3 regions of the Pseudomonas marincola genome follow, and region 2 is predicted to be linked to each of the others. Evidence: predicted binding sites of a transcription regulator. Region 2 holds the regulator's gene; each other region holds the start of a gene.

Region 1 (6,089 bases), 1.5 Mb from region 2:
GGCGCGCTGCGGGTGGCCGGATTGCGCTCATAAAGTGGTGCTTTTAGGGGCGTATTCTTGGGGTGTTTGGGAAGTAGATTAATCGCGGCGTTGGCCACTGGGTAAAGGTGCTGGGCAGCGCTATGAAGTGCGGGGTAGAAGGGGCGGTGGCGTGTTGAGGAGTTGTAGCAGTGAAGGGGATGCATTCTCCAGGGTGACTAATTCTGGCTTCAGCGGTACAGCGCTCTGCGGCGGGGCTCTCAAGCCTTCGCCGCGATGGCTTGCATGGAGGTAAATATTGTCCACCCGGGCCGGCTGCCGCGTCTGCAATTTTTGCAGTTGTCATAACTGCAAGGAAATCAATGGGCTGCGGTGGAAATAAGGGTAGAAATCCTGGTGAGTCAGGCGTGCAGATTTTCGGCGTGAGCTCTGATCTGGGCTGATAGCACCTGCTGGTCGGGTTGTCGCCTCTTTCGCCGCTGGTCTGTCCGACCTAGGTTAAGTATTGGGGCGGCGATTGGTGGCAGGTAGAATCCGAGACGTTTCAGGTGGTTGACATCCCAGCCACGCTATCGGAGCAGCGCATTCAAATGGCTAAACCCTCTATTTCTCAGCACTTCGTCAACCTAGGCGCACCATTGCGTAATGTCGTCAACTCGTGGGGAGCAGTCCGCGAAAGCGATGGGGCGGTGTTCCTGCGCGTGTGGCGAGACCGGCGCCGGCAGATCGACGTGCGTTGGTTCCGGCAACTGCTACACAAGGCTAGCGAGTTGAAAGTTGGATACGTGGAGCGCATAGAACATATCGACCTGATACGCGCCGGGGCGCCTGCATACATGGTGATAGTCACCGCGGCGGATCCAGAAGCCAGTCCCCGCAAAATTGGCTCGTATACTCCTGATCGGTTAGTGCCGATTGGCGAGCTGGTGGAGATCGATGGCGAGGTGTGGGGGGAGTGCCTGCCTCCCGTCGCTACCCGCCATTGAATATGCTGGGAATCGAAGGCAGGCGAGATTCCCGCGGTGTAGGACGTATCAAAACAATCGGAGGCGGCGCGGCGGACTGCGCCTTTCACAAATGAGAACACTACTGATGCTAACGACACTGGCGCTGCTGAGTGGCTGCGCAAGTGTGCTGAATTCTGACTTTGTTCGCTGGGCGTCGGCTCCGCGCGCTTATTACCAGAGCCAGAGCTATCAACAAGCCCCAGTGCTGGCGCCGAACGGGCAGTCGGTCTATCAACAAGCCCCAGGACTGACGCCGAACGGTCAGCCTGTTTATGACGTCAGCCAATGCATCGGCGCTGTGGTAAATGGCGTCTGCCATGGATCGACTATGGGCGCACCAGTTGCTCGTTGCTATGGATCCATGCTCAATGGCCAGTGCATCGGGCCGCAGTTCTGACTAACCCCACGCGCCCTAATTATGTGGGGCTGGGCGTGGGGTTGGATAGAAATTAAATTAGAGGTCCGCTTATCACGTGGTATATAGGTTATAGAAAACCGGCGCAAAGCCGGTTTTTTTATGCACGCGTAAGAGCCTCAGACTAGTCGTCGAAGTCCATCCAACCGCCCATTTCTTTCCAGCGATTGACGATGCCGCAAAACAGCTCGGCAGTTTTTTCGGTGTCGTAGCGCGCTGAGTGCGCCTCGCGACCGTCAAACTCGATTGCTGCTGCCTGACAAGCTTTGGCCAATACGGTTTGGCCATACGCCAGACCGGCCAGTGTGGCAGTGTCGAAGCTTGAGAACGGATGGAACGGGTTGCGTTTGATACCGGTACGCGCGACGGCCGCGTTGAGAAAGCCCAAGTCGAAGCTGCTGTTGTGCCCTACCAGAATGGCGCGTTTGCAGCCGTTGGCTTTCAGCGACTTGCGCAGGCCACGGAAGATCTCGGTGAGCGCGTGCTCTTCAGTCACTGCCATGCGCAGCGGATGATCGAGCTTGATGCCGGTGAACTCCAGCGCCGCCTGTTCGATATTGGCGCCTTCGAACGGTTCAATCCGGAAAAAGTGGGTGTGATCCGGATAGAGAAAGCCTTGTTCGTCCATTGCAACGGTGGTCGCCGCAATCTCCAACAAGGCGTCGGTGGCGCTATTGAAGCCACCGGTCTCAACATCCACCACTACCGGCAGGTAACCACGAAAGCGTGCCGCCATCGGGTGACGCGGGCCGCTTGGGCCGGTGTCTTCCTGTTCGTCGTCGTACTGATCTTCACTCACTCGGTTGCCTCCAGCAGGCGCCAGTTAAGGGTTTCGCCCGCTCGCAGGGGAATTACGCTGTTGTCGCCCAGCGGCAAGGTGGCAGGGGCTTGCCAAGGCTCGCGAACCAGGGTGATGGTGTCGGTGTTACGCGGTAAACCGTAGAAGTCCGGGCCATTCTGGCTGGCGAATGCTTCAAGTTTGTGTAGGGCGTTGCGCTGCTCGAATGCCTCGGCATACAACTCGATTGCAGCATAGGCGGTGTAGCAGCCTGCGCAACCACAAGAGGTTTCCTTGGCTTGCTGGGTGTGCGGCGCAGAATCCGTGCCGAGGAAGAATTTGGTGCTGTCGCTCGTGGCCGCGTCCAGCAGGGCTTCCTGGTGTACGTTGCGCTTGAGAATCGGCAGGCAATAGAAGTGCGGACGAATCCCGCCAACCAGCATGTGGTTGCGGTTATACAGCAGGTGGTGAGCGGTGATGGTCGCGCCAACGTTGGCCGGAGCGGCTTTGACGAACTCGACTGCATCGCGTGTGGTGATGTGCTCGAACACCACTTTAAGTGTCGGGAAGCGCTCGACAACGCGGCTCAGGTGCTCATCAATAAAGACTTTTTCGCGGTCGAAGACATCGATCTCACCACGCGTCACTTCACCGTGAACCAGAAGCGGCAGGCCAACCTCGGCCATGGCTTCGAGCGTCGGGAAAATCTTGTCGACGCTGGTCACGCCAGAGTCCGAGTTAGTCGTGGCACCAGCCGGATACAGCTTGGCCGCATGGATAAAACCACTGGCCTTGGCCGCGCGCACATCGGCAGGGCTGGTCAGGTCGGTGAGGTACAGCACCATCAGCGGCTCGAAGCGGCTACCGGCCGGACGTGCAGCCAGAATGCGCTGACGGTAGGCGTCGGCTTGCTCGGTGTTGCGCACCGGCGGCACCAGGTTTGGCATGATGATGGCGCGGGCAAACGTACGCGCGGCATCAGCCACCGTGTGGTTCAACACAGCGCCATCGCGCAGGTGAATATGCCAGTCGTCAGGACGCAGCAGAGTAAGGCGGTCAGTCATGGAGGTATCCAGGCGGGTATAACATGGCACGAATGCTACCGGAAAAGCCTATGCAGGGCACGCAGGGCGGGCGACTAAAGCCGACATGGATCAGTATTTAGTACATTTCAGAGCCATCTGAGCGTCTATGTTCATGGCTTTATCGGCTAACGAGGCCAAAGTTGCCAGCGTTTGCGGTTTAAAGTTTTGCGTTGCAGGGCCGACAGTACAGGCAACTTTGTCTGTCATTGTGGAACTTAACGTGCCTCGGTCGCGACTTGCTCTCTGCTGTTTATTACTCAACCTGCCACTCGTCGCGAGTGCCTGGGGCGTGAGTTTTCAAACGCGCCTGGAAAAGGCCGAGTGGACAGTCAGTGGTGATCAGTTCGAGTGTCGCCTGAGCCAGCCGGTGACTGGTTTCGGCAGTGGCGAGTTTGTGCGCCGGGCGGGTGAGCGCGCGGTGTTTCGCTTGCATTCGGCGCAAAATAGCCTGAGCGCTGGCTCGGCCACCCTGATTGCCGCCGCCGCGCCCTGGCAGCCCGGTCGTGGCGATATTAATCTGGGGGCGGTGCGAGCGACTGGCGGGGCTACGCCATTCAATGCATCGTTCAATCAGAGTGGGCGACTGCTCGCAGGTTTGCTCGAAGGGCGGAGCCCGCTGGTGCGCTACAGCGCGCGCGGTGGTGAGTCGCTTGAAGTGCGTTTGCTGCCGGTGCGCTTCAGCCAGGCCTACGATAAATATCTGGACTGCGCGGCCAAGTTGCTGCCGGAAAACTTTGATCAGCTCAAGCAGAGCCGCATCGGTTTTCCCGGCGGTGGCGTGGATTTGGATCCCGCAGGCCAGGCCAGATTGGATGCACTGCTGGCCTACCTCAAGGCCGATCCGAGCATTAATCATCTGCTGATTGAGGGCCATGCCGACAACAGTGGTTCGCGCCTGACCAATCGCGATCTCTCAAGACGCCGCGCAGAGGCGGTGGTCAACTATCTCAAGGCGCATGGCGTAGCAGACGATCAACTGACCATGCGCTTTCACGGTGAACGTTATCCGCTGGTGCCGAACACCAATAATGCCAATCGGGCGAAAAACCGCCGGGTGGCGATCCAGCTTGAGCGCCTGCCGCAAACCCCGGATAAACCTGCTGAAAGTAGCGAAACCAAAGCATTGGCCACCGCTTCCTGAGCTGTGACGGATGGTCGCTCCGATGAAAGGTATTGTCGCTTGTTGATCAGAAGCTGTCGCGCCACTGTAAATTCACGCTAAGGGCCAGTAGAATAGGCGGTTTTCCGTACAACCCCGTGGAGTTGATGGCATGGCCGATGTAAACAAGGTGGTTCTGGCTTATTCTGGTGGCCTGGACACTTCAGTAATTCTCAAGTGGCTGCAAGATACGTATAACTGCGAAGTGGTGACTTTCACTGCAGATCTTGGCCAGGGAGAAGAAGTCGAGCCTGCCCGTGCTAAAGCCCAGGCCATGGGCGTCAAAGAGATTTATATCGACGATCTGCGCGAAGAATTTGTGCGCGATTTCGTGTTCCCAATGTTCCGTGCTAACACCGTTTACGAAGGCGAATACCTGCTGGGTACTTCGATCGCGCGTCCGCTGATTGCCAAGCGTCTGATCGAAATTGCCAACGAGACGGGTGCCGATGCGATCTCCCACGGCGCAACCGGTAAAGGCAACGATCAGGTGCGTTTTGAGCTGGGCGCTTATGCACTCAAGCCAGGCGTTAAAGTGATTGCACCATGGCGTGAGTGGGACTTGATGTCCCGCGAAAAACTGATGGATTACGCTGAAAAGCATGCCATCCCAATCGAGCGTCACGGCAAGAAAAAATCGCCGTACTCGATGGACGCTAACCTGCTGCACATCTCCTATGAAGGCGGCGTGCTGGAAGACACCTGGACCGAGCACGAAGAAGACATGTGGCGTTGGACCGTCTCCCCGGAGAACGCGCCTGACACCCCACAGTATCTGGAACTGACCTACCGCAAAGGCGATATCGTCGCCATCGACGGTAAAGAAATGACCCCGGCAACTGTGCTGGCTGAACTGAACCGCATTGGTGGTGAGCACGGTATCGGCCGTCTCGACATCGTTGAGAACCGTTTCGTCGGCATGAAGTCGCGTGGCTGCTACGAGACCCCGGGCGGCACCATCATGCTCAAGGGCCACCGCGCCATTGAGTCGATCACCCTGGACCGTGAAGTCGCTCACCTCAAAGACGAGTTGATGCCTAAGTACGCCAGCCTGATCTATAACGGTTTCTGGTGGAGCCCAGAGCGCACCATGCTGCAGCAGATGATTGATGCTTCGCAGGCTAACGTTAATGGCGTGGTCCGCATGAAGCTGTACAAAGGCAATGTGGTGATTGTTGGCCGTAAGTCTGACGAGTCGCTGTTTGATGCCAACATCGCGACCTTCGAAGAAGATGGCGGTGCATACAACCAGCAGGACGCAGCAGGTTTCATCAAGCTCAACGCACTGCGCATGCGCATTGCAGCGAACAAGGGCCGCAAGCTGATCTAATTTATTAGTCGCTTGTCCCTTTGGCCCCGCACGGCTCTGATCGTGCGGGGTTTTTTATTGCCTTCAATCCGTTATTTTCGCTGCATGCATTGCCTGTATTGGCACCAATAATCGGCTCGACTGGCCAAGGCGAAGGTTGCCAGCCACACTCAAAACTCGGACAGGTTTGCTGCGAGCGCCAAATCTCCGGTATTTCTATGCACTCAGAAAAGGAAGCGAAAATGCGTAAGGTATTACTGTTAGCAAGTTTGAGTCTGGTTTGCTTAAGCGCTCAGGCGGGCGTGATTGACCCGGATTGCACGGCAGAGAAAGCCGCAAAAAGCGCTGCCATGAAGG
Region 2 (10,668 bases):
CTCGCGGGTACAGGTGGATTGTTACTCGTCGGCGGCAATTTAGCCAATGCAATGCTCGAGGTAATGAGCACGAGTTTCGCGTTGAAGCGAGACATGATCATGGATGATCGAATGATGGGTATGTTGTTTATGTTCTCCGGGCGTGTAGCCCTGGAGGCGATGATGCCGCTTTTGCTGGTATTACTGGTCGCCTCCATTCTGGGGCCGATTGCTCTGGGTGGCTGGCTGTTTTCAGCCAAGGCCATGGCGCCCAAAGTCAGCCGGATGAATCCGGGTCCCGGCCTCAAGCGGATGTTTTCCGCCAAAGCGCTAATCGAACTTCTCAAGGCGCTGGCCAAGTTCAGTATCGTTTTGGTCGTGGCGTTGGCCGTGCTCAAATCGAATGAGCAGGAACTGCTTAAAATCGTTCACGAACCCCTTGAAGGCGCCATTAAGCACGCAATCAATATTGTCGGCTGGAGTGCGCTGTGGATGTCCTGCGGGCTGGTTCTGATTACCTTGGTCGATGTGCCGTTTCAGCTCTGGGATAACAAGCAGAAGCTGATGATGACCAAGCAGGAAGTACGCGACGAATACAAGGACAGCGAGGGCAAGCCCGAGGTCAAACAACGTATTCGCCAACTGCAACGCGAGATGACCGAGCGGCGGATGATGCAGGCGGTGCCCCAGGCCGACGTGATCATCACCAACCCGACGCACTTCGCCGTGGCGCTCAAGTACGATCCCGAAAAGGGCAATGCGCCCGTGATGCTGGCCAAGGGCGCCGACTTTACCGCGCTGAAAATTCGCGAGATCGCGCAGGAGCATAACGTCATGCTGTTGGAGTCTCCGGCGCTGGCGCGGGCGGTGTTCTACTCCACTGACATCGACCAGGAAATTCCCGCGGGTCTGTATATGGCGGTGGCGCAGGTGCTGGCCTACGTCTATCAAATTCGCCAATTCCAGGCGGGGCGGGCCAAGCGCCCGGCGCCGCTCAAGGATCTGCCGATTCCCCCGGATCTGCGCCGCGACGAGTAACGCAAAAATAGCCATTGTTTTTGCTGGATACAGCTTATCCGGCAAAGTTGGACAGCTTTTTGCAAAACCAACCCCAAGGACGCTTCATGCGTCAAAAGTTTGAATCGTCTGGGGTAGGCAAGTGGCATTAGATCGCTCACAAATGCTGGGGAACGTGCGCAGTAACCTGTCTGGTTTGCGCGAAGGCAATCTCGGTATTCCGTTGATGTTGCTGGTCATGCTTGGCATGGTCATGCTGCCGATCCCGCCGTTCCTGCTCGATGTGCTGTTTACCTTCAGTATCGCCCTGTCGATCGTCGTGCTGCTGGTGAGCATCTACGCGCTGCGCCCGCTCGATTTTGCTGTATTCCCCACCATTCTCCTGGCCGCCACCTTGCTCCGGCTGGCGCTAAACGTCGCCTCTACACGCGTGGTATTGCTCAATGGTCACGACGGCCACGCAGCGGCGGGGCAGGTGATTCAGGCCTTCGGTGAAGTGGTGATCGGCGGTAACTACGTGGTCGGTATCGTGGTGTTTGCGATCCTCATGATCATCAACTTCGTGGTGGTGACCAAAGGTGCCGGGCGTATCTCCGAGGTGAGCGCACGCTTCACTCTGGATGCAATGCCAGGCAAGCAGATGGCCATCGACGCCGACCTCAATGCCGGCCTGATCGACCAGCCGGAAGCCAAGAAGCGCCGGACTGAAGTGGCGCAGGAAGCCGACTTCTATGGTTCGATGGACGGTGCCAGCAAGTTTGTTCGCGGTGACGCGATTGCGGGCCTGCTGATCTTGTTCATCAACCTGATTGGCGGTATCGCCATTGGTATTTTCCAGCATCAGCTGAGTTTTGCCGACGCCGGCAAGGTCTACACCTTGCTGACCATTGGTGACGGTTTGGTGGCGCAGATTCCGTCCCTGCTGCTGTCGACCGCTGCCGCGATTATGGTGACCCGGGTTTCCAGCTCCGAAGACATGGGCGCGCAGGTCAACCGGCAGATGTTCGCCTCGCCGCGCGCGCTGGCTGTCGCCGCGTCGATCATGATTGCCATGGGCCTGGTGCCGGGCATGCCTCATTTCTCGTTCATCAGCCTGGGCCTCGTGGCTGCCGGTGCGGCTTACTGGATCGCCAACAAGCAGCGCAAGGTCAAGGAAACCGAGATCAAGGAAGTCCAGCGTCAGCAGGAATTACTGCCGGCTCAGCGTGCCCAGGAAACCAAGGAGCTTGGCTGGGATGACGTGACCCCGGTGGACATGGTCGGGCTTGAAGTGGGCTACCGGCTGATTCCATTGGTCGACCGCAATCAGGGAGGCCAGCTGCTGGCGCGGATCAAGGGCGTGCGCAAGAAACTCTCGCAGGAAATGGGCTTTTTGATGCCCTCGGTGCACATTCGCGACAACCTGGATTTGCAGCCCAACGCTTACCGCCTCACCTTGATGGGCGTCAGCGTTGCCGAGGCTGAGGTGTACCCGGAACGCGAGCTGGCGATCAATCCGGGGCAGGTGTTTGGCCCGCTGAACGGCATTGCCGGTAAAGACCCGGCATTTGGCCTTGAGGCGGTGTGGATCGATCAGAGCCAACGTGATCAGGCGCAATCGCTCGGCTACACCGTGGTCGACGCCAGCACCGTGGTGGCCACCCATCTCAATCAAGTACTGCACAAGCATGCGCATGAGTTGCTCGGCCATGAAGAAGTTCAGCAGTTGCTGCAACTGCTGGCCAAGAGTTCGCCAAAGCTGGCTGAGGAATTAGTCCCGGGGCTGGTATCGCTGTCGACCTTGCTCAAGGTGCTGCAAGCGCTGCTGCAAGAGCAGGTGCCGGTGCGTGACATTCGCACCATCGCTGAGGCGTTGGCCAACGTCGCCGGCAAGAGTCAAGATCCCGCCGCTATGGTCGCAGCTGTCCGGGTTTCGTTGGCCCGTGCAATCGTGCAAAGCATTGTGGGACTAGAGCCGGAGCTGCCTGTGATCACTCTGGAACCAAGGTTGGAACAGATATTGCTAAATAGCTTACAGAAGGCCGGGCAAGGCGCTGATGAAGGCATCCTGCTTGAGCCGGGCATGGCTGAAAAGCTGCAGCGCTCATTGATTGACGCTGCGCAACGCCAGGAAATGCTCGGCAAGCCGGTTGTGCTGTTAGTAGCAGGCCCGGTACGGGCAATGCTTTCACGGTTTGCGCGGATGGCAGTGCCGAGTATGCATGTACTGGCCTACCAGGAAATTCCAGACAATAAACAGGTCACTATCGTTGCGACGGTAGGGCAGAACTAAACGAGGTTAAGGCATGCAAGTTAAACGCTTTTTCGCAGCTGATATGCGTCAGGCCATGAAGCTTGTGCGTGATGAGTTGGGTGCCGACGCCTCGATTATTGCTAATCGCCGCGTGGCGGGTGGTGTCGAGCTGACAGCGGCGCTGGATTACCAGATGCCGGTCGCACCATCGCGCCAGGCCAATCCTGAGCTTGAAGCCGAGTTGCGCAAAACCCAGTCGCTGATCGCGACGGCGCATGCCGAATTGGTCACCCGCAGCGAAGTTGGCAGCAAGGATTTGCAACTGCAGGCAGAAGACCTGGGCCCGGCCCCGGTTGCAGCCGCCGCGCCAATCGCCCAGCCAGCTGCCGGCGGTCACTTCGAGCAGAGCGCGCTGGATGCCATGCGCTTTGAGCTTAATGGCCTGCGTGAGTTGATCGAGGTCCAGCTGGGTTCGCTGGCGTGGGGCCAACTGCAAACGCGGCGCCCGCAGCAAGCCAATCTGTGGCGTCGTCTGCAGCGCATGGGCTTGTCTGCCGACCTGTCGCGCAGCCTGCTGGAAAAAGTCTCAAACATTGATGAGCCACGTCAGGCCTGGCGCATGTTGCTGGCGCATCTGGCTCAGGCTATCAACACGCCGAAGGTCGAGCCGCTGGAAGAGGGCGGAGTTATCGCGCTGGTGGGGCCGGCTGGCATGGGTAAAACCACCACGCTGGCCAAGCTGGCTGCACGTTATGTGCTCAAGTACGGCGCGCAGAATGTGGCGCTGGTAAGCATGGACAGCTACCGCATCGGCGCGCAGGAACAATTGAACACGCTGGGGCGCATTCTCAATGTGTCGGTCACTCAGGTCGATCCTGGCCAGTCACTGACTCAGGCGCTTGCACCGTTGGCGCGTCGTCGCGTGGTGTTGATCGATACCGCTGGTTTGCCCGCCAATGATCCGGCGCTGCGCATGCAGCTGGAGGCATTGGCCAGCCGTGGCGTGCATGCACGCAACTATCTGGTTATGGCCGCCACCAGTCAGGATCAAGTGCTCACTGCCGCCTTTCACACCTACAAGCGTTGTGGGCTGGCAGGCTGCGTGCTGACTAAACTGGATGAAGCAGGCAGTCTGGGCGGCGTATTAAGCCTGGCCATCAGCCAGCGTCTGCCGGTGGCGTACACCACCGATGGTCCGCGGATTCCGGATGACTTGCAGATTCCGCGTAGCCATCAGCTGGTAAGCCGGGCCGTTGGCATGCAGGCTCAAGATGAGCCCAGCGAAGACACAATGGCGCAAATGTACAGTGCAATCGGCAGCCAACCGGCTTTGCGCGCCAGTTAGTAGAATGAATTACACGGTTATAGGCCCACTATCTGGCCTAGTGGGTGGTTTGCAGGGCAGAATAAGCCATGGGCTCACGACGGATTGACAAGGTAACGGAAAAAAATGGTTAAGCATCCCGTACAGGTGATCGCGGTAACTGGTGGCAAAGGTGGCGTCGGCAAGACCAACGTGTCGGTGAACCTCGCGCTGGCGCTGGCGGAACTCGGGCGTCGGGTCATGCTTATGGATGCCGACCTTGGTCTGGCCAATATCGACGTACTGCTTGGGCTGACGCCAAAGCGCACACTGGCTGATGTGATCAGCGGTGAATGTGATCTGCGTGATGTGATTCTGCAGGGCCCCGGTGGCGTGCGCGTCGTTCCGGCCGCGTCCGGTACTCAGAGCATGGTGCAGTTGTCGCCCATGCAGCATGCCGGCCTGATCCAGGCATTCAGTGATATCAGCGATAACCTCGATGTACTGATCGTCGACACCGCCGCCGGTATTGGCGACTCGGTGGTGAGTTTCGTGCGCGCCGCCCAGGAAGTGCTGGTGGTGGTGTGCGATGAGCCAACCTCAATTACCGACGCCTACGCGCTGATCAAGTTGCTCAACCGCGATTTCGGCATGAACCGTTTCCGCGTGCTGGCCAACATGGCGCACACGCCGCAGGAAGGTCGCAACCTGTTCACCAAACTGAGCAAAGTGACCGATCGTTTCCTCGATGTGGCGTTGCAGTATGTTGGCGCGGTGCCTTACGACGAAAGCGTGCGTAAAGCCGTGCAAAAACAGCGTGCAGTGTACGAGGCGTTTCCGCGCTCGAAATGCTCCCTGGCGTTCAAGGCAATCGCCGAGAAGGTTGATGCCTGGCCGCTCCCTGCCAACCCGCGTGGTCACCTCGAGTTTTTTGTCGAGCGTCTGGTCCAGCCCGCCATACAGGAAATCGAGCCATGAGCAACGCAGGCCTACGTATGTATAGCAAGGCGCAAGCCATGGACGCTCAGCATCAGTTGATTGAACGTTACGCGCCGCTTGTCAAACGTATCGCCTACCACTTGCTGGCCAGACTGCCGGCAAACGTTCAGGTCGACGACCTGATTCAGGCCGGCATGCTCGGCCTGCTGGAAGCATCGAAGAAATATGACGCCAGCAAAGGCGCCAGTTTCGAAACCTTTGCCGGTATCCGCATTCGTGGCTCCATGCTCGATGAGGTGCGCAAAGGCGACTGGGCCCCCCGTTCGGTCCATCGAAATAGCCGCATGGTCAGTGATGCAATTCGAAAAATTGAAGCCAGAACGGGTCGAGACGCTAAAGATCAGGAGGTTGCTGCCGAACTCCAATTGAGTCTCGAAGATTACTACGGCATTCTTGGCGACACTTTGGGCAGTCGCCTGTTCAGTTTTGACGACCTTTTACAGGACGGTGAGCAGGGCGGATTGCAGGAAGACGTCAATAGTCATCATCCCGGCCCTTCGCGTGAGCTGGAAGACGAGCGCTTTCAAAGCGCACTGGCAGACGCCATCGGCAATCTGCCGGAGCGTGAACGCCTGGTCTTGTCGCTGTACTACGACGAAGAGCTGAACCTCAAGGAAATTGGTGAGGTGCTTGGGGTGAGTGAGTCTCGGGTAAGCCAGTTACACAGCCAGTGTGCCGCTCGTTTGCGGGCGCGGCTGAGTGAGTGGCGGGCGAAGTAAACAGATTTCTGGCGCGCCAGAGCAAAGTTGCATATTGCTGGAAAGCGGGCCAATCAGCCGGTTTCTTGATTAAGGGGCGTGCCCATCAGTTGGGTGCGTTTGGGACTGTTCGGAGGTCGACTTGGACAAAAATATGAAAATCCTCATCGTTGATGACTTTTCAACGATGCGTCGGATTATTAAGAACCTGCTGCGCGATTTGGGGTTCACCAACACTGCTGAAGCGGATGATGGCGTAACCGCCTTGCCGATGCTGCAGAGCGGTAGTTTCGACTTTTTGGTAACAGACTGGAACATGCCTGGCATGAGCGGCATTGATTTGCTGCGTGCCGTGCGCGCGGATGAGCGCCTCAAGGGTATGCCGGTATTGATGGTGACGGCTGAAGCCAAGCGTGACCAGATTATCGAGGCAGCGCAGGCCGGCGTTAACGGCTACGTGGTCAAACCTTTCACCGCTCAAGTGCTGAAAGAAAAAATCGAGAAAATCTTTGAGCGAGTCAACGGCTGATCCACGCCGCGAGGTTGCAATGGAATACCAGGACTCCAGTAAGGCTGGTTTTGAATCAGCTTTAAAGCTTAACGCCGGCCAATTAGTCGACAGCCTAGAAAAAGGCGACATTGGCGAGGCCGTGCAACTCATCAATGAGCTTAACAAGACGCGCGACCGTGGCCTGTTTCACGAAGTCGGCAAGCTGACGCGTGAGCTGCACAATGCCATCGTCAACTTCAAGCTCGACCCGCGCTTGCCTCATGCCAGCGAAGTCTCACAAATTGCCGACGCCACTGAGCGTCTCAATTACGTGGTGACGATGACGGAGAAAGCTGCCAATCGGACCATGGATCTGGTCGAACTGAGCAGCCCTTTAGTCACGCAGGTCAGCACCGAGGCGCAAACCCTCAGCGAAGATTGGGGGCGCTTCATGCGCCGCGAAATGGACGCTGATGGTTTTCGTGAGCTCACCCGCCGAATCGAGCAGTTCCTTGCCCGCACTGCGCAGGATGGCGCAGCGGTTTCAGGGCACTTGAATGACATTTTGTTGGCGCAGGATTATCAGGATCTCACCGGTCAGGTCATCAAACGTGTGACTCAGCTGGTTACCGAAGTTGAAAGCAACCTGTTGAATCTGATGCTCATGGCCAGCCGCGTAGACCGTTTTGCCGGTATCGAACACGGCGAAATTTCAGGGTCTGAGAAGGCTCACAAAGAAAAAAGTGCAAGTCACGGTGAAGGTCCGCAGATTCATGCCGATAAGCTTGATGACGTTGCATCCTGTCAGGACGACGTCGACGATTTGTTATCAAGCTTAGGGTTTTAGGAGCAGGTCCATTATGAGCTTCGGCGCCGATGAAGAAATCCTCCAGGATTTCCTGGTAGAGGCCGGCGAGATTCTCGAGCAGCTGTCTGAACAGCTGGTAGAGCTTGAAAGCCGCCCTGACGATATGAACCTGTTGAACGCGATTTTTCGCGGGTTTCATACCGTAAAAGGTGGTGCGGGCTTTCTCCAGCTGAATGCGTTGGTTGAGTGCTGTCACATTGCCGAGAACGTCTTCGACATCCTGCGCAAGGGTGAGCGTCGCGTCGACTCTGAATTGATGGACGTCGTGCTGGAGGCATTGGACACCGTCAATGCCATGTTTGACCAAGTGCGTGAAGGCGCCGAGCTGACCCCGGCAACGCCCGAACTGCTCGCGGCTTTGGCCAATCTTGCCCAGCCACAAGAACTGTTGAACGAAGAAGCCCCAGCCCCAGTTACAGAACACGTTGTGGCAGGCAACCCTGCGGCAGCCGAAGCTGTGGCAGCCGATGATGTGGCAGGCACCCCTGCGGCAGCCGATGCTGTTATTGCCGACGATGAATTCGAGCAGCTGCTCAGCGCATTGGCAGACAACGCAGCGCAGGCGCAAAAAGCGCCAGCCAGCCCGGTAGCCAGTGCGGCGCAACCGTCAGCCAGTGATGAAATCACCGATGACGAGTTCGAGTCGTTACTCGACCAGCTGCACGGTAAAGGCCAATTTGTGGCCAACGCAGGCGGTCAGCCTGTTAAGGCTCAGCAGGATGACGATGTAGCCGTGGCCGATGCGCCCGACGAAATCACCGACGACGAATTCGAAGCCCTGCTCGATCAGTTGCACGGCAAAGGTCAATTCGCCAGCGGAGCTGCCCCAGCACTGGCTGCCACAGGGTTGCCTGCCACAGCTTCGGCTGCCAGTACGCCGAGTGAACCAGTGGCCCCGGTTGCTGCCAGCAGCGCGGCGAGCGCTGATGAAATCAATGACGATGAATTTGAAGCGCTGCTGGATGAACTGCACGGCAAAGGCAAGTTCTCGGAAACGCCAGCCGTCAGCGCCGCCCCCGTTGCTGCCAAGGCGGTAGAAAAGCCAGCGGCCAAGCCTGCAGCAAAACCAGTTGCTGCTGTGCCAGCTAAAGCTCCAGCGCCTGAAAAAGCTGCACCGGTCAATGAGGCCGAAACCACTGTGCGGGTGGACACGGCCCGGCTTGATGAAATCATGAACATGGTTGGCGAGCTGGTGTTGGTGCGTAACCGGCTGGTGCGTCTGGGTTCGACCAGCAGCGACGAGGCGATGGCCAAAGCCGTATCGAATCTCGATGTTGTCACCGCAGACCTGCAATCCGCGGTGATGAAAACCCGCATGCAACCGATCAAGAAAGTCTTTGGACGTTTCCCGCGACTGGTTCGTGACCTGGCGCGTAGCCTGAAAAAGGAAATCTCGCTTGAGTTGATCGGTGAAGAAACCGACCTCGACAAGAACCTCGTTGAAGCCCTGGCTGATCCGCTGGTTCACTTGGTGCGCAATGCGGTTGACCACGGTATTGAAACCCCGGAAGAGCGTGTGGCTGCGGGCAAATCGCGCGGCGGTAAAGTGGTGCTCTCGGCCGAACAGGAAGGCGATCATATCCTTCTGGTCATCAGCGATGATGGCAAGGGAATGGATGCTGATGTGCTGCGCCGCAAGGCTGTCGAGAAAGGCTTGCTGGAGAAGGAAGCGGCCGACCGGCTCAATGAATTTGAATGCTACAACCTGATCTTCGCCCCGGGCTTCTCGACTAAAACCGAGATTTCCGATGTGTCCGGTCGCGGTGTTGGCATGGATGTGGTGAAAACCAAGATCAGCCAGCTCAACGGCACGGTCAACGTGTTCTCGGTCAAGGGTCAGGGCTCGCGGATCGTCATCAAGGTGCCGTTGACGCTGGCGATCATGCCAACGCTGATGGTCATGCTGGCCAATCAGGCGTTTGCGTTCCCGCTGGTCAACGTCAACGAAATTTTCCACCTCGACCTGTCGCGCACCAATGTGGTGGACGGTCAGGAAATGGTCATCGTCCGTGACAAGGCATTGCCACTGTTCTATCTCAAGCGCTGGCTCGTTGGCCAGGCGGCTCACGAAGAGCAGGTTGAAGGCCATGTGGTGATTCTGACTGTGGGTAATCAGCGCGTCGGCTTTGTTGTCGATCAGTTGGTCGGGCAGGAAGAAGTGGTTATCAAGCCGTTGGGCAAAATGCTTCAGGGCACGCCGGGCATTTCCGGGGCGACCATTACTGGCGACGGTCGAATCGCGCTGATCCTCGATGTGCCGAGCATGCTCAAGCGCTACGCCCGTCGTTCCTGATCGCGCCTGTAGGGCAGTGGATGCGGCGCGGTTAAATTTGGCAGGACTGATCTGCAGTGGATTCAGGCAGATTATTAGGAGTGGGTATGGCGGTTAAGGTATTGGTTGTTGATGACTCCGGTTTTTTCCGCCGGCGGGTGTCCGAGATTCTTTCGGCTGACCCGAACATCATGGTTATCGGCACCGCTACCAACGGCCGCGAGGCAATCGATCAGGTGCTGGCGTTGAAGCCGGACGTGGTCACCATGGATTACGAAATGCCGATGATGGACGGCATTACCGCCGTGCGTAACATCATGCAGCGGTGCCCGACGCCGGTGTTGATGTTCTCGTCGCTGACCCATGAAGGCGCTCGCGTCACCCTCGATGCGCTGGACGCAGGTGCCGTCGACTTCTTGCCTAAGAACTTTGAAGACATCTCGCGCAATCCCGAGAAGGTCAAGCAATTGCTTTGCGAGAAAGTGCATAGCATTGCCCGCAGCAATCATCGCTCCATGGCCCGGCTGACCACGCAGAGCGCAGCGCCTGCCGCTGCACACACACCAGCCCCTGCCGTGCGCACGCCGCCGAGTGCAGCGGTTGCTCGTCCTGCAATCACGCCTACAAGCGCCACATCGGCACCTGCTGCGCGGCATTCTGTGGCCGTTAAGCGCAAGGCCTACCGTCTGGTTGCTATCGGTACGTCCACTGGTGGGCCGGTTGCTTTGCAGCGCGTACTGACGCAGCTGCCGGCAAATTTTCCGGTGCCGATCGTGCTGATCCAGCATATGCCGGCGGCCTTCACCAAG
Region 3 (6,089 bases), 600 kb from region 2:
TGCGTATTATTAGCCAAGGATCAATCTGCATCGAGCGCCCCATGAGCCAAGCTGCGCAGCCGACACCTGCGGTCAATCTGCAAATCATCTCTATCGTCACAGTCACGTTTGTCAGTTTCTTGTGCATCGGCTTGCCGCTGGCCGTGCTGCCGCGCTACGTGCTCAACGACTTGGGCTATAGCGCGGTTATAACCGGTATTGTCATCGGTACGCAGTACTTCTCTACCCTGCTTTCGCGGCCAATGTCCGGCAGCCTGGCAGACCGTGCAGGGCCGAAACAGGCGGTTTTGTATGGGCTGATGGGCTGCATTGTCAGCGGTTTGCTGACGCTGCTTTCCACCTCCTTGCAATCAATGCCAGCGCTCAGCCTCGGCCTGTTGCTCGCGGGCCGTGTCGTGTTGGGTGTCGCCCAGGGCCTAGTCGGTACCGGCTCGATAAGCTGGGCCATCGGCCGCTTTGGCAGCGACTACACCGCCAAGGTGATTTCCTTCAATGGCATCGCCTCTTACGGCGGCATCGCCATCGGTGCACCGTTGGGCGTGGCGATGGTTAGCGCGGTGGGCTTGTGGAGTATAGGCGCGTTGACCATGCTGCTTTCAGCTGTGGCCTTGGCGTTTGCCTGGCCCAAACAACCCGCCCCAATCCTCTCCGGAAGCCGCATGCCCTTTGCGCGGGTGTTCTTATCCATCGCACCACACGGCACGGTATTGGCGCTGGGCTCTATTGGCTTCGGTACGCTGGCGACGTTTATTACCCTGTATTACGACAGCCTCGGCTGGGTTGACGCGGAATATTGCCTGACTGCATTCGGCATCGCGTTCATCGTCTCGCGGCTATTGTTTGCCGGGGTCATCAAACGCTTCGGTGGTTATCCGGTTGCCGTTGTCTGTTTGGCAATCGAATTTTTCGGGCTCATGCTGTTGGCGTTCGGCAACGCACCGAGCGTAATGTTGGCCGGTGCTGCGCTGACCGGTTTGGGCTTGTCGCTGGTGTATCCGGCGCTGGGCGTGGAAGCCATCGCCCTGATACCAGCTGCGAGCCGCAGTTCAGCGTTGGGCGCCTACGCGTTATTCTTCGACTTGTCGCTGGGGCTCGCGGGTCCGCTGATGGGTTATGTCGCCGCGCATGCGAATTATTCGACCACCTTTTTGGTGGCGGCGCTGCTGGCTGCAACGGGCACGCTGGCCTGCATCTACCGCGTTTACCGGGCGCGCTATTAACGACTGAATACGAGGCGCCATGATGCCAACCGCCAAAACATCTGCCGCGTTAACGCCAACCGAGATTGCCGAGTTCTGCAAGCAATTACCGGGCGCCCGCGAGGACTTCAAATGGGGCAGCAATCAGGTGTTCTCGGTGGCCGGCAACAAGATGTTTGCGATCATTCACTTTCTCGGTGACGGCCTCGCGTTCAAGGTTGATAGCGACCTGTTCCTCGGTTATGTCGACCGCCCCGGCATCCGCCCCGCACCTTATCTGGCGCGTGCGCACTGGATCAGCATGCAATGCTCGGCACCGGCCATGCAGCGCGATGAGCTATTCGCAGCGCTTACCCGTTCCCATCAACTGGTGGTGCGTAAATTACCCAAGCGTTTGCAACCCGGCCTGTTGCTAGATGAATGATATGCCCACAAGCGACCTTAGATAGACGCCGTCGTACAGCAGATAATCCAGCCAGAAAGCTTGATGAATGGCGATGATGATCCAGAACACCAATTGAAACGACAGCTTGCGGGTTTTGTGGCGGAACACTTGCTGCGCCACTAAAGCGCCAGGCCAGCCGCCGCACAGTTCAACAGCGTGCAGGACATTTTCAGGGGTGCGCCAGCGACCCTTTTGTGCACTGTTCTTATCACTCCAGTATTGATAAAAACTGACCAGACTCAGCATGGTATAGGCGCTGATCAGCCAGATATTGCCGGCCTTCAATGCCTGTAGCGCGCCATAAATCGGCAGGCAGCACAGCGCGACAAATATCAGTAGTTTTAACCCGAGGTGCTGAATCGCTGAATGTGAATGCTGGCGCTTTACGGGTTTTGCCCGTCGCACCGGCTTGCTCGCCGGCCCGCTCACGTCACGCGGCTTTGATTGACCCTGTGCGCGTGGCTTGCGCCGAATTGCTGGCCGATCAATCGCCAGACCGCCCGCGTGGCGCATGTGCTCGGCACGCATACGCCCCTGCGGGTCCAGGCTGGCGACATACATCACCGGATCGCCGGCAACCGGGCGACGGTCGCCGCGCACTGCCGAGATGTGCACAAAAATGGGCTCTTTGCCCTGCAAAGGCTGGATAAAGCCGAATCCCTTGTCATCGTTCCAGCTCTTGATCGACCCGCGTACTTCCATGCTTGATCCTTCGGTTATTGGTTGCGTGCCGCTTTTTGCTGATCATGCGTGAGCTTCAAGTAGGCCTTGGGCGTCGTTGCGAGGTGCGCCGAGAAGCTTTTATAAAACGCCGACAGTGAATTGAAACCGGCTGCAAACGCCAGCTGATCCATACGAATCGCTGCTGGATTATTCTGCGCCTGCAGGGTTTCGAGTTGGTCTAGCAAATGATTGAGACGGGCGTGGTTAACGTAGCGGTAAAAAGTTTGCCCGAGTACTTGATTAAGCAAGTAGGAAATCTGGTTACGGCTGTATCCGCTGCTTTCAGCAACTTGCTGCAGGCTTAGTTCAGGATCGAGATAGGCCTGACGACTCTGAAAATAGCTCTGCAGATCCTGCGCCATTACGCTCAATTGCCGCGCCGACAGCCCCAAACGGCTGGTGGCAGGGCGCGAACCGGCAATTTCCGCCGTGGTGGTGCGGGCGTTAATCAACGATGAGTACTCGTTAACCCGCCAGATCAGCCCGTCACGCACGGTGATCGCTTCACTCGAGCGAAACGAAGCCAGCCCGGCGCTGCCGCGCAATGTCAGCTGATACTGAATGAAGGCGGTGTCGCAATCGCAGCGAATACGGTCACTGTGTTCAAGCGCTTCATTCGGCGCATGCGGCATGCTGGCACGCACGTACTCGCGCAACTCGGCGAGCCGCAGCTGGCGATTCTGGAAGAAGTCGTTGTATTCGATTTCCGGGTGGTACAGCGCCATGATCGCGTCGAGATCCCGGCGCTTCCAACAGAGGTGATACTGGCGCACCACCTCAAGCGTGGCTTCACGTGCCTGCGGGCCATCGTTACTGCGCAGATTCTCCACAGTCGCTCTCCACCCGCCCGGCATTTAGCCTTGCGCCGTGCTCCAGTCGATCCAGCTCAACTGCCAGGTCAGCAGAATCAGCAGGCCAAAACCAATCCGGTACCAGGCAAATACTGCATAGCTGTGGTTGGCGATGAACTTCAGCAGGCCGCGCACAGCGATCATGGCGAAGATGAACGACACCACAAAGCCGAGGGCAAAAACCGGCAGATCTTCAGGCTTGAACAGATCGCGGTATTTGTAGCCGGAATAAACCGCCGCACCCACCATGGTCGGCATCGCCAGGAAGAACGAGAACTCAGTAGCCGCCTTGCGTGACAGGCCGAACAGCAAGCCACCGATAATCGTCGAGGCTGAACGCGAGGTGCCCGGAATCATTGCCAGACACTGCGCACAGCCGATTTTAAGTGCGTCTTGCCAGGTCATCTGTTCAACCGTCTCGGCGTGAACACTGTGCTGACGCTTCTCGGCCCAGAGCATGATCACCCCGCCCACAACCAACGCGGCAGCGACGGTGATCGGGTTGAACAGGTATTCATGAATCAGGTCGGCAAAGGCCACACCGAGAATCACCGCCGGGAAGAACGCCACCAGCAGGTTGACGGTGAAACGCTGGGCTTCACGCTCTTTGGGCAAGCCGACGACAACGTCGATGATCTTGCTGCGAAATTGCCAGACCACCGCCAAAATCGCGCCCAGCTGGATAATGATGTTGAAAGCCATCGCCCGCTCGCCACCGAAATTGATCAGGTCGGCAACGATAATCTGGTGTCCGGTACTCGAAATTGGCAGGAACTCGGTCAGTCCCTCTACTACGCCCAACAGTATTGCCTGAAAGGCAGTCCACAAATCCATCATCACTCCAAATAGTGCGCAGTGGGCGCACGCAAAAGGTTTCGGGCCCGTTTACGTCCTGCCATCGGTCGGTTTGAGCCATTAAAAAGCTGCCGGCGCCTCAGGTTTCGCGCCAGCGGGCCGAGATGCTAACAACAAATAGATATTTTTACTCAGTCAAATTCAGACAACGCGACTGCAGCCAGCTACATACTCCTTTGGTTGTAGGCATCTCGTGAAGAGGCGCGGATTGAGTGAACATAGCCGAACAATAAAAATGCACTGCCACCGGAGTATCCCCCGAATGACTCGCCTACGTAGCATTCCGATCAACCGCCGTTTATGGCTGATTCTGCTCCTCGCCATTCTGATGTTGGCCGGCCTCGGCAGCGCCATGCTTGAGCAGATCCACACGCAGCTTTACGCGGCAAAAAGCGAGAAGACGCGTCATGTGGTCGAGAGCGCCAGCGGCATTTTACGCCATTACCAGGCACTTGAAGCCGATGGCACGCTGACACTTGAACAAGCGCAGCAAGCGGCCAAAGACATGATCCGCGGGCTGCGCTACGACAATCGCGAGTACTTCTGGATCAATGATCAGACGCCGACCATGATCATGCACCCGACCAACAGCAAACTTGAAGGCCAGAACCTCTCGGCCATCAAAGACCCCGACGGGGTCGAGTTGTTCAATGAAATGGTGCGTATCTCGCGCGAAAAAGGCGCCGGACAGGTCGAATACCGCTGGCCAAAGCCTGGCTCTGAGGCGCCTGTCAGCAAGATTTCCTACGTCGAGTTGTTCAAGCCCTGGGGTTGGATTATCGGCTCGGGTGTGTACGTCGATGATGTACAGGCCGAATTCCGCGAACAGGCAATGCGCCTGGTCGGCATTGGCTTCGGCCTCATGGTGGTTATGGCGTTACTGGTGAGCATGATCGTACGCAGCATTTCCGTGCCGCTGGGGCATACCGTTAATGCGATGGCCAACATTGCCAGCGGCGAAGGCGACCTCACCCGCGCACTCGACACCAACGGCAACGATGAACTCACGGCGCTGGCGAAAAACTTTAATGCGTTCACCAGCAAGCTACGCGAAGTCATCAGCCAGTCGCTGGCCTCCGCCAGCCAACTCAACAGCGCGGCCCATTCGCTCGGCGGTGTGGCCGGTGAAGCGCAGCAGCACAGCGAGCAACAATCGCTACAGATGGATCAAGTTGCTACCGCGATCAATCAAGTCACCTATGGCGTGCAGGATGTCGCGAAGAATGCCGAGCATGCCTCCAATGAGGTGCAGGCTGCCGAAGAACAGGCAATTCAGGGCCAGCGCAATATCGATGCAAGCTTGCAGCAGATTGCTGAACTGTCGGGCACCATTGACCAGTCCGTTGAGGTGATTCAGGCGCTGTCCACTGAAAGCGTGCAAATTGGCAGCGTGCTTGAGGTGATCCGCTCGATTGCCGAGCAAACCAACTTGCTCGCGCTCAACGCGGCGATCGAGGCGGCTCGCGCGGGTGAACAAGGCCGTGGCTTTGCGGTGGTCGCCGATGAAGTCCGCTTGCTCGCACAGCGCACGCAAAACTCCACCGCCGAGATTCAGGTGATGATCGAACGGCTGCAAAGCAATTCGGAAGCGGCGGTCAAGGTTATTCATGAGAGCAGCCAGTCGTCTCAGCGAACCGTGGTGCAGGCCAGCCAGGCCGGCGAGAGTCTGACCCTGATCGCGCAATCGCTGCGCAACCTGACCGGGCTCAATACCTCGATTGCCAGCGCTACGCTGCAACAGTCGCACGTTGTTGAAGACATCAACATGAATGTCACCCAGGCCGCAGGTTTGGCGCAGAGCAATGCCAATGCCGCCCAGCAGTCGAGTGCTGCCAGCCAACAACTGGGCGCGCTGGCCGCCGACCTCAACCGCCTGCTCGGCCAATTCCGCGTTTAAGCCCCGCATTCCGGCCTTGGCCTGGGCCGGATGCAAGACGCCAGCGCGTCGAGTCGTTACAATCGCGCGCTGTCGTCCCTTCCCTTTCCGGCTGATTGCTTAATGTCCACTCTAGAAAT

The links. Region 2 encodes FliA, which starts transcription of late flagellar genes. Its sites were predicted from a motif close to CTAAAGTTTNNNNNNNNNNNGCCGNTAA; they were not measured.
Region 1: a site for FliA is predicted at 3,422-3,449, ahead of PMYSY11_RS15115 (flagellar protein MotY). Genes of this name have one in related genera too.
Region 3: a site for FliA is predicted at 4,152-4,179, ahead of PMYSY11_RS11020 (methyl-accepting chemotaxis protein). Genes of this name have one in related genera too.

What each region holds. Positions count from the first base shown of each region.
Region 1 is NZ_LR215729.2:3,237,663-3,243,751, reverse strand. It holds gene PMYSY11_RS15135 (hypothetical protein) at 570-965, shown strand; gene PMYSY11_RS15130 (hypothetical protein) at 1,072-1,383, shown strand; gene rnt (ribonuclease T) at 1,526-2,200, opposite strand; gene pyrC (dihydroorotase) at 2,197-3,243, opposite strand; gene PMYSY11_RS15115 (flagellar protein MotY) at 3,485-4,405, shown strand; gene PMYSY11_RS15110 (argininosuccinate synthase) at 4,536-5,753, shown strand; gene PMYSY11_RS15105 (hypothetical protein) at 5,975-6,089, shown strand, end outside.
Region 2 is NZ_LR215729.2:1,764,504-1,775,171, forward strand. It holds gene flhB (flagellar biosynthesis protein FlhB) at 1-1,017, shown strand, start outside; gene flhA (flagellar biosynthesis protein FlhA) at 1,160-3,268, shown strand; gene flhF (flagellar biosynthesis GTPase FlhF) at 3,282-4,574, shown strand; gene fleN (flagellar synthesis regulator FleN) at 4,680-5,510, shown strand; gene fliA (RNA polymerase sigma factor FliA) at 5,507-6,250, shown strand; gene PMYSY11_RS08350 (chemotaxis response regulator CheY) at 6,384-6,758, shown strand; gene PMYSY11_RS08355 (protein phosphatase CheZ) at 6,778-7,566, shown strand; gene PMYSY11_RS08360 (chemotaxis protein CheA) at 7,580-9,880, shown strand; gene PMYSY11_RS08365 (protein-glutamate methylesterase/protein-glutamine glutaminase) at 9,967-10,668, shown strand, end outside.
Region 3 is NZ_LR215729.2:2,367,336-2,373,424, forward strand. It holds gene PMYSY11_RS10995 (MFS transporter) at 42-1,220, shown strand; gene PMYSY11_RS11000 (MmcQ/YjbR family DNA-binding protein) at 1,240-1,623, shown strand; gene PMYSY11_RS11005 (DUF1294 domain-containing protein) at 1,612-2,346, opposite strand; gene PMYSY11_RS11010 (AraC family transcriptional regulator) at 2,361-3,188, opposite strand; gene PMYSY11_RS11015 (undecaprenyl-diphosphate phosphatase) at 3,222-4,052, opposite strand; gene PMYSY11_RS11020 (methyl-accepting chemotaxis protein) at 4,336-5,970, shown strand; gene pnuC (nicotinamide riboside transporter PnuC) at 6,073-6,089, shown strand, end outside.